4 regions of the Streptomyces sp. LN549 genome follow, and region 4 is predicted to be linked to each of the others. Evidence: riboswitches for the same ligand, from Rfam matches in the RefSeq annotation. Region 4 holds a riboswitch; each other region holds the start of a gene.
The links. Region 4 has a riboswitch for cobalamin ahead of SH922_RS37735 (CbtB-domain containing protein). Riboswitches for the same ligand answer to the same signal wherever they lie in the genome.

Region 1 (2,189 bases), 2.7 Mb from region 4:
GCCGCCCGCGTGCTTGGAGAGGCGCGCCACCTGGTGGTAGCGGTCGTAGATCGAGTCCAGCTCGTCCAGCGGCGAGTCCAGCAGGTAGCAGGAGGACATCTGCGGGTGGCGGGTGCCGGAGTTGAAGAGCGTGGGGGAGGAGGGCAGGTAGTCCAGCCGGCTCATCAGCCCGTACAGCGCGGCGACCTCGTCCAGGGCGCGCTCGGAGGTGTCCTCGGCGAGCCCGGAGGCGACGCGCAGCATGAAGTGCTGCGGCGTCTCGATGACCTGACGGCTGAGCGGGTGGCGCAGCAGGTAGCGGCTGTGCAGGGTGCGCAGGCCGAAGTAGCCGAAACGGTCGTCGGCGCCGTCGGCGAGCGACTGCCCGACCAGCGCGTCCAGGGCGGCCGCGTGGAGCGTCACGAACTCGGCGGTGCGGTCGGCGATCAGGCCCTCGCGGTGCCCGACGGCGACCGAGGCGGAGAATGACGTCGCGCCCTGCCCGGCCGCCTCGTCCGCGATGGTGCGGGTGAGGAGACGGGCGGCGAGCCGGGAGTAGGCGGGGTCCTCGGAGATCAGGCCCGCGGCGGCCTCGGTGGCCAGCGAGCGCAGCTCGGCCTCGTCCGACCGGGCGTTACGGCCGCGCAGCGCGGCGGCGGCGACGCGTCCGGGGTCGGTGTCGGGCAGATCGGCGGTGAGGTCGGTCAGGGTCCGCAGCAGTGCGGTCCCCGGTCTGTCCTTCGCGGGTCCGCCGGACCGGACCGTCTCGGCCTCGGCTGCTTCGGACTCGGCCGCTGAAACCGGATCGGCTGGCGCGATGGTCACGCGGTGCTCTCCCTCGCTCGGCTCCGGGCCTTCGGGGAGCGGGGGCAGCCGGGCGGAGCGGGACCCGGCAGGGCAGCGCTCCGTGCGGCGTCCACCGGCCCATCCACGAGGCCCGGACGTCTGGGCATCCGGATCGGTCGAGCCGGATGCGCTGTCGGCAGGACCTCGGACTCGGGAGTGCACAAAAGCACACCGAACACACCGTTGCGGGACAGTTCCGGATTCACACCGGATTTCCCTGCGGCGACAGCGAGCACGAGCATACATGTGGGGGCTGCCGGATGCGGCAGCCCCCACATGTTGTGTCGTGCGAGATCTCGGACCCTCCAAGTGCGCCCTTACGGCAGGGGCCCGAGCTCCAGACGGTACGTCAGCAGCTTGAGCTCGGCGATGGGGCTCCAGTCCCTCTCGGGGGTCCGTACGAAGCCGAGGCGCCCGTAGATCCTATGGGCGCCGTGCATGGCCGGCTGCGTCGACAGGACGAGCCCCGTGACCCCCGTGGTGCCCCGTGCGCGGTCGATACAGGCCCGTACGAGCGCCTCGCCCGCCCCGGCGCCGCGGGCCTCGCGGGAGACCGCCAGCATCCGGAACTCGGCCTCGTCGGCCGTCGCGATGTCGGCCCACGGGTTGCCCGGCGGGGCGTAGGTGACCCCGCCCAGGACGCGGCCCCGCGCGTCGGCGGCCACCAGTACCTCGGCCTCGGCGGCCCGGCGGGGTACGTCGCGCAGCTGCACCAGGTACGGATCGTCGGCGCCGAAGTCCAGGAGCCCGTCGCCGAGATAGGCCTCGGCGGTGATCTCGCCGAGGAGCGCGTGCTCGGCGGGCTCGACCGGCCGGATCGCTATGTCCATGGGCGGAAGTCTGCCGTACCCACGGGCCGTGGCCGCAAAGGGTTTTCCGCAGGACGCGCGAACGGGCCGCCGCACCCCTCCCCGGAGGCGCACGGCGGCCCGTTCACGCAGGTGGCGGTCAGTGGCCGCCCGGCGCACCGGCGGTGGCCGGCGGGAGCTCCGTCTTCACGCCCGGGTCGCCCGCGTCCGCGGTGTAGTCGCCCGGAGAGGTCTCGTCGACCCCGGCCGGCGCCTTCACCGCGTTCAGGACGAAGGTGAGGACGACGACCACCACGACGTTCAGCACGAAGGCCGTCAGACCGATGTAGCCGATCTCGCCGAGGCCCGGGATCTCCTTGGACGACCCGCCGAAGTGCTTCTGGGTCGGGCTGGCGACGCCGTACGCGGCGAGCGTTCCGTACGCCATGCCGACCGCCCAGCCCGCGAGCAGCGCCCAGCGGTGGAACCACCGGGTGAACAGCCCGCCGACCAGGGCCGGCATCGTCTGGAGGATCCAGATACCGCCGAGCAGCTGGAAGTTGATCGCGACCGTCT
Region 2 (2,189 bases), 8.0 Mb from region 4:
GCGGCATGCGCAGGTTCCAGATGATGCCGTCGCGGATCGGGCTGAGCCGCGACTCACCGGCACCGAGGTGGGAGGCGACCGTGGACCAGACGTCGGCGACGGAGATCCGGGCCGGGCCGATGGTGACGGCGAGGGCGACGGACAGGGCCAGCAGCAGGAGCCCGCCGGCCCACAGGAGTCCGCCCCGGACACGCCGGGCGCCCCGCCGGCCGGGCCTGGCGTGCACACTCGCGTCCTCGCGCGGTGCCGCGGCCTGTTCGGTGTCCGTCACCTCGCGAGCCCGAAGGTACGCAGGCCGGCTGCCACGCGCTCCACACCCTCGACGGTCCGGATGGTCGGGTTCATGGCCTGGCCGCTGAGCAGCACGTAGCGCTTGTGCCGGACGGCGTCCATGTTCTTCGTGGCGGGGTTGGACTCCAGGAAGGCGATCTTCTTCGCGGCGCTCTCGGCGGTCTGCGACTTGCGCGTCAGGTCGCCGATGACCAGCACGTCCGGGTTGCGGTCGGCGACGGTCTCCCAGTTGATCTGGGGCCATTCCTCGTGGGTGTCGTCGAAGGCGTTCTTCGCGCCGAGTTCCCGGGTGATGATGCCGGGCGCTCCGCAGCAGCCGGCCAGGTACGGGGCCTCGGAGTTGGCGAACCAGTACATCAGGGAGGCGCCTGAGGCGTCGATGCCTCCCGTCGCCTTGCGCACCCGGGCGCGCAGCTCGGCAACGAGTCTCTCGCCGCGCTCGGGAACGCCGAACACCTTGGCCAGGTCCTGTACTTCGCGGTAGACGCTGTCCATGGTCAGGGCGCCGGTCCGGACACCGTCACCGTCCTTGCTGTTGTCCTTGGCGGTGCAGTCGGCGGGCGAGACGTAGGTGGGGACGCCGAGCGCCTCGAACTGCTCGCGTGGGGCGACACCGCCCTTGGCGAGCGTCGACTCGAAGGAGGCGCTGACGAAGTCGGGCTCCTGATCCAGGACCTTCTCCGACGAGGGCCGGTTGTCGGAGATCCTCGGGATGCCGGCGTTGGCCTTCTCCAAGCCCTTCAACACGGGGTCGGTCCAGGTGGCCGTGGCGGCGAGCCGGTCGGCCAGTCCGAGCGAGAGCAGGATCTCGGTCGATCCCTGGTCGACCGGCACGGCGCGCTGCGGGGCCGCGTCCACGGTGACGGTCCGTCCGCAGTTCTGCAGGGTCACCGGATAGCCGTCGGCTCCCCCGGCCTTGGCGGCGGTGCTGTCCCTGCCGCCGCCGCAGGCGGTCAGCAGGATCAGTGCGGCGGTGAGCAGGGCGGCGGAACGGGTGGGGCCGGCTATGGGCGGCACGAAGTACCTCGGCGTCTCTGGGCCCATGCGCGGGGCCCGGTGTACGGAGTTCCGCAGCCCGGTACCGGACCGCGGGTGCCAGCAGGTCTTCGGACTCGGGTTCACGCGGACGGGACGCCTTCCCGGGAAACCGTGGGTCTCCCAGTGGCTGTGGCCCCGCCCGTCCCCCTCACCGCTGCGCGTCAGTTCCGGATTCGCACCGGATTCCCTGACCCCTACGTGGAGTTCGACTGGCTCTCGGCACGCTACCACGAGCCTCTGCGCAGCTCAGCGGCGGTGCGCCCGGGCACGGGCGGTGGGGCGGACGGGGCGGCGCGGCCGCGCACCGCCCCGACGCCGGAGTGTCCGGGCGCACCGCTCCGGTCACGCCTTGCGGCGAACCGATTCGCCACCGTGGGTGCGCACCCCCTCGCACCAGCGTGAGAGCAGGGCTGCGGTCCCCCAGAAGGCCAGCAGGACGACGCGGACGCCCAGGCACCGGAGCGCGCCCGCCGCCCGGCGCGGCAGGGCTGCGGCTCCCTTCAGCGGTGCGCCTGTCATCGTGCGTCCCCGGCAGGTTCCCGGGCCGCGGCGGTGTGCCAGGAGGCGCCCGCGTCGTCGTACGCGTCCGTGTAGCGGGCTCCCGCGATGGGCCAGTCGGCGAGCAGTTCACCGGGCAACGCGAAGGACTCGGTCAGTTCCGGCAGATGACCGCTCACGGCGGCGATGAACTGCTCGCTGACATCGGTCAGTCCCTCGACCTGACCAGCGGTCAGGTGGCCGGCCGCAAGCAGATCCCCGCTGTTGCGCGCGACCCAGCGCAGAGCGAACAGCCGGGCCAGTTCGCCCAGCCGCTCGCGGGCCTCGCCGCTGGGCAGGGCCTCGAGCGCGCACTCGTACGC
Region 3 (2,189 bases), 6.6 Mb from region 4:
CCCATCAGGACGACCTGGCTGGAGCGGTCGCTGCCGGGCTTGAGCAGGACCGGGTTCATCAGGGCGGTCGGCTCGACCCGGGCGGCCTGGGCCTGCATGGCCTGGGCGCGGCCGATCTCGGCGCCCTCGCGGGTGACGAAGGAGTTGAGCGACATGTTCTGCGCCTTGAACGGCGCCACCTTCACGCCCCGGCGCACCAGCCAGCGGCAGATGCCCGCGGTGACGACGCTCTTGCCCGCGTCCGAGGTGGTCCCGGCGACCAGCAGTCCGCCGCTCATGTCGGTCTCCGTCCTGAGAGTCGAGTTCCTGAGAGTCGAGTTCCTGCGGTACGGGCCCCCGCGGTACGGGCCCCCGCGATCCGTCGTGCCGCGAGCCCCGCGCCCAGGCGGGCCGCCACGCTCACGCCGAGGGCCAGCGCACTCACCCGGCGCGACAGCCGTACGGCACGCTCGATGTCCTCGCTCTCCACCGCCCGGCCGGTGTCCCCGTTGAGCACGGGGCGGTGTTCGACCCGGCCGCCGTAGGCGAGCGTCCCGCCGAGCCGTACGCCGAGCGCGCCCGCGAACGAGGCCTCCACCGGGCCCGCGTTGGGGCTCGGGTGCTTGGCCGCGTCGGCCCGCCAGGCCCGGACCGCTCCCCGTGGCCGCCCCCCGGCGGTCACGGCGAGCAGGGCCGTCAGCCGGGCGCCCGGCCAGCCCGCGAGGTCGTCGAGGCGGGCCGAGGCCCAGCCGTAACGCCGGTAGCGGGACGATTTGTGGCCGACCATCGCGTCGAGCGTGTTGGCGGCCCGGAACCCGACGAGCCCGGGGACCCCGCCCAGCGCGCCCCACACCAGGGCGCCGACGACGGCGTCCGAGGTGTTCTCCGCGACGGACTCCACGACGGCGCGGGCGATCTGCGGGCCGTCCAGGGACTGCGGGTCGCGGCCGCACAGATGCGGCAGCCGCTCACGGGCCAGGCCGAGGTCCCCGGCGGCCAGGGCATCGCCGATGGGCCGGGCCTCGCGCCCCAGCGACGTACCGCCGACGGCGGACCAGGTGGCGGCCGCGGTCAGGGCGACGGACGCGGCAGGGTGGCGGCGCAGCGCACGGGCGGCCAGCGCGGCACCGCCGGCGGCGCCTCCGGCGCATACCAGGGTGTGCAGTGCGCCCCAGCCGCGGTGGTCGTGCCACAGATGGCGTTCGACGCCTGCCGCGGCCCGCCCGAAGGCGGCGACCGGGTGCCCCCTGCGGGGGTCACCGAGCAGCAGATCGCCGATCAGGCCGGCTGTGGCGCCGTACGCGAAGATGCGATCGGCACGCACGGTTCAGCCGGCCGTTGCGCCTCGAAGGACCCTGGGACAGGCAGTTGCTGGCAGGAGCAGCACAGGACTGGACGCACGGCAGCCGGGCATGGCGATATGTCCTCACTCAGGGTCCGCGCCCTGGTTCGACGTGACGGCGACGAGAGTCTCCTGGCTTCCGGATCCGCAGTTCCCCCGGCCTTCCAGTCCGCTTGCGTGGACCGTGACTTCCGTGGTGGGGGACTGCTCCCCGGTGACAGTGGCGGGACCGCGCCGGATTCGCACCGGCTTCCTCTGCTGTCGCCGTAATGGCTCCGGCAGTCCACCACGCTCTGCGAACGCCCGTCAACTTGCCGTTGACCTGCGACGGTGCAGTGTGCTCAGACGCACATCGGGCCGGACGCACACGTGGTGCGTCCGGCCCGATGCGAAGGAGCGGGGAGTGGGTGGTGGGGCTCAGGCGACGATCAGGTAGATGCCGTAGGCCACTGCCGCGGCGCACAGCCCGAAGCAGACGTACGCGCCGGTGCGGGCCAGCACGAGCGATCCGCCCGCCGATCCGTCCTGTGCGGCCGGTTCCGGCTGCTTGGAGAGGCCGACGATGCCGAGGGTGAAGAGCCCCACGAGCGCGACGGTGGCGACGAGGGAGACGCCGAAGACGGTGCCGAGGGCTGCCCAGTCGATGTTCATGTGGATCTGTCCTTACCGGAGGCTCTTAGACCGTGGCGGGTCGGGCCGGGTCGGTGACCGGTCCGGCCGGGGCCGGGATGGTGGCCATGAGGCCGTGGGTCTGGGCAGCCGCGGTGGGCGGCGGGCTGACGGCCGCGATGGCGGTGGTGACGACGCCCGCGGGCTCGTCGTCACCGGCCGCCGCGCCCTCGTCCTGGCCGCCGGGCGCGACATCGCC
Region 4 (2,189 bases):
CTCATGGGTTTTCCTTCCCGTGCGGGACGGAGGGGCATGCGATCGCCATGCATATGACAAGTGGGGGCATGGTGGTCACATGGGGGAGGTGAGGCCTTAGTTCACTACGTGATTTAAGAAGTGAACCAAGAGGGTGTCAAGGCTCCTGCACAACCACAGTTCTTGTACGTACGCGTCCTCGCCCGCTCCGGTGCGTGGGTCAGCCCACCGGTACCGCCGCGAGCGGCCGGCCGCAGCGCAGGTTCCACCGCCCCGACCTGCCGCTGAACTCGGTCAGCGTCAACGGGGCCACGTCGAACCGCCAGAACGCCTGCGGGGGCAGGGCCAGTGCATGGACGAGGGCGGCTCGCACGACAGCGGGCTCGACCACCGCCAGTACCCGCCCGTCATCGCTGCCGTGCAGCGAGTCGAGCCAGGCGCCCGCTCGGACGCACAGGTCCAGAAGCGACTCTCCCCCGTGCGGAGCGGCGGAGGGGTCCGCCAGCCACGCCGCCACCCCCTCCGGCTCACTCGCACTCACCTCGTCCAGCCGCGCCCCGGTCCATCGGCCCAACTCCCAGTCGCCGAGGGCATGATCGGCTGCTGACCGGAGCCCCAGTGCGCCGGCCGTCAGGGTGCAGCGTCCGGACGGTCCGTGCAGAATCAGGTCGGCGGCGGGGACGCCCTGCGCTGCGGCCCGGGCCTGCCGGAGCCCGGAGTCGTCGAGCGGCGCATCACCCGCGAACCGGGCCTCGCGCAGTGCGGCGTTCATCGCCGGTGAGATCAACATCACCCGTACCGTCATACCCGCTCTCAACTCCCTGAACTGTGGCCACTTGGCCAAGCACACCATGGCATCCGGGGCCTGCCGGCCTGTCCACGGGCACCATGGCGGCGCCCGCTCCCAGGCGGTATGGTCGCGACAAGACGAAGGTGTGACGGAAGTCCGGTGAGAATCCGGCACGGTCGCGCCACTGTGAACCCGTATCTGCACGGGAAGTCAGACCCAGCATCTTCGTCTCAGGCACCACGATCGGGACGCGTGTTCCCCCAGGAGGTTCTGCCATGGCACAGACTGCTGCCCCCGCCGCCGTCGCACCCGCCATCACCCCCATCTCGCTGAAGGCCATTGCCCCTTGGGCGGCCTTCTTCGGCATCCTCATGCTGATCCTGCTGTACTTCGTCGGCGCCGAGCAGGGCGCCACCGCGCTCATCTCGGGCGAAGGCGTGCACGAGTGGGTCCACGACGGGCGCCACCTCCTCGGTTTCCCCTGCCACTGATCCAACCGGTTGACCCAGGGGAACCCCTCATGAACTCCATATCTGTCAGAGCTCTGCTGGTCCGCGGCATGCTGGCCGGCCTCGTCGCGGGTGCGCTCGCACTTCTGGTCGCCTACTTCCTCGGCGAGTCCCGCGTCGACGCGGCCATCGCCCTCGAAGAGACGCACAGCCATGACCACGGCGGTGGCGAGGAACTCGTCAGTCGCACCATGCAGTCCACCGTCGGCCTCGCCACCGGTGTACTCGTCTTCGGCGTCGCTGTCGGCGGCATCGCCGCACTCGTCTTCTGCTACGCCCTCGGCCGGATGGGCCGCTTCGGCCCCAGGGCGACGGCGGCGCTGATCGCGGGAGCGGCCCTGCTGACCGTGTACGTCGTGCCATTCCTGAAGTACCCGGCGAATCCGCCGGCGGTCGGCAACCCCGACACCATCGGCAGACGCACCACCCTGTTCTTCCTGATGGTCGCGCTCAGCGTCCTGCTGGCCGTCGCCGCCGTCATCCTCGGCAAGCGGCTGGCTCCCCGCCTGGGCAACTGGAACGCCACCATCACCGCGGCCGCCGGCTATGTGCTGGTGATCGGGCTCGCCTACGCCTTCCTGCCCTCGTTCAACGAGGTCGGAAAGGACTTCCCGGCAGCTCTGCTCTGGGAGTTCAGGCTCGCCACGCTCGCGGTGCAGGTCACGCTCTGGACCACCTTCGGGCTGGTCTTCGGGTACCTCACCGAACGACTGCTGGCTCCGAAACCGGGGGCGGTCAGGGCCACGGACGCTACGGGGAGCCGGCCGGCAACCGTCGCCGGCTGAGTCCGGGAGCAACCACAGGCCCCGCACGCCGGCACGCACGGCGTGCCGGTGTGCGGCAGGACTTGCGCAGGGTGCCGACTGCACGCACAGAGCCCGCCGGGGATATCCCGGCGGGCTCTGTGCGTA

Region 1: it holds a riboswitch for cobalamin, as region 4 does, so the genes downstream of both, SH922_RS26815 (ribonucleoside-diphosphate reductase subunit alpha) here and SH922_RS37735 (CbtB-domain containing protein) in region 4, are expected to answer to the same signal.
Region 2: it holds a riboswitch for cobalamin, as region 4 does, so the genes downstream of both, SH922_RS02495 (ABC transporter substrate-binding protein) here and SH922_RS37735 (CbtB-domain containing protein) in region 4, are expected to answer to the same signal.
Region 3: it holds a riboswitch for cobalamin, as region 4 does, so the genes downstream of both, SH922_RS08695 (cobalamin biosynthesis protein) here and SH922_RS37735 (CbtB-domain containing protein) in region 4, are expected to answer to the same signal.

The regions. Positions count from the first base shown of each region.
Region 1 is NZ_JAZHRI010000002.1:5,882,393-5,884,581, forward strand. Features, by position in the region: gene SH922_RS26815 (ribonucleoside-diphosphate reductase subunit alpha) at 1-804, opposite strand, end outside; cobalamin riboswitch at 943-1,080, opposite strand; gene SH922_RS26820 (GNAT family N-acetyltransferase) at 1,143-1,655, opposite strand; gene mctP (monocarboxylate uptake permease MctP) at 1,774-2,189, opposite strand, start outside.
Region 2 is NZ_JAZHRI010000002.1:525,440-527,628, forward strand. Features, by position in the region: gene SH922_RS02490 (FecCD family ABC transporter permease) at 1-226, opposite strand, end outside; gene SH922_RS02495 (ABC transporter substrate-binding protein) at 268-1,308, opposite strand; cobalamin riboswitch at 1,371-1,558, opposite strand; gene SH922_RS02500 (hypothetical protein) at 1,672-1,848, opposite strand; gene SH922_RS02505 (acyl-CoA dehydrogenase) at 1,845-2,189, opposite strand, start outside.
Region 3 is NZ_JAZHRI010000002.1:1,975,580-1,977,768, reverse strand. Features, by position in the region: gene SH922_RS08700 (cobyric acid synthase) at 1-278, opposite strand, end outside; gene SH922_RS08695 (cobalamin biosynthesis protein) at 275-1,303, opposite strand; cobalamin riboswitch at 1,447-1,578, opposite strand; gene SH922_RS08690 (hypothetical protein) at 1,739-1,972, opposite strand; gene SH922_RS08685 (anion permease) at 1,998-2,189, opposite strand, start outside.
Region 4 is NZ_JAZHRI010000002.1:8,532,699-8,534,887, forward strand. Features, by position in the region: partial or broken gene SH922_RS37725 (family 16 glycosylhydrolase) at 1-5, opposite strand, end outside; gene SH922_RS37730 (histidine phosphatase family protein) at 200-784, opposite strand; adenosylcobalamin (AdoCbl) riboswitch at 905-1,000, shown strand; gene SH922_RS37735 (CbtB-domain containing protein) at 1,045-1,260, shown strand; gene SH922_RS37740 (CbtA family protein) at 1,290-2,063, shown strand.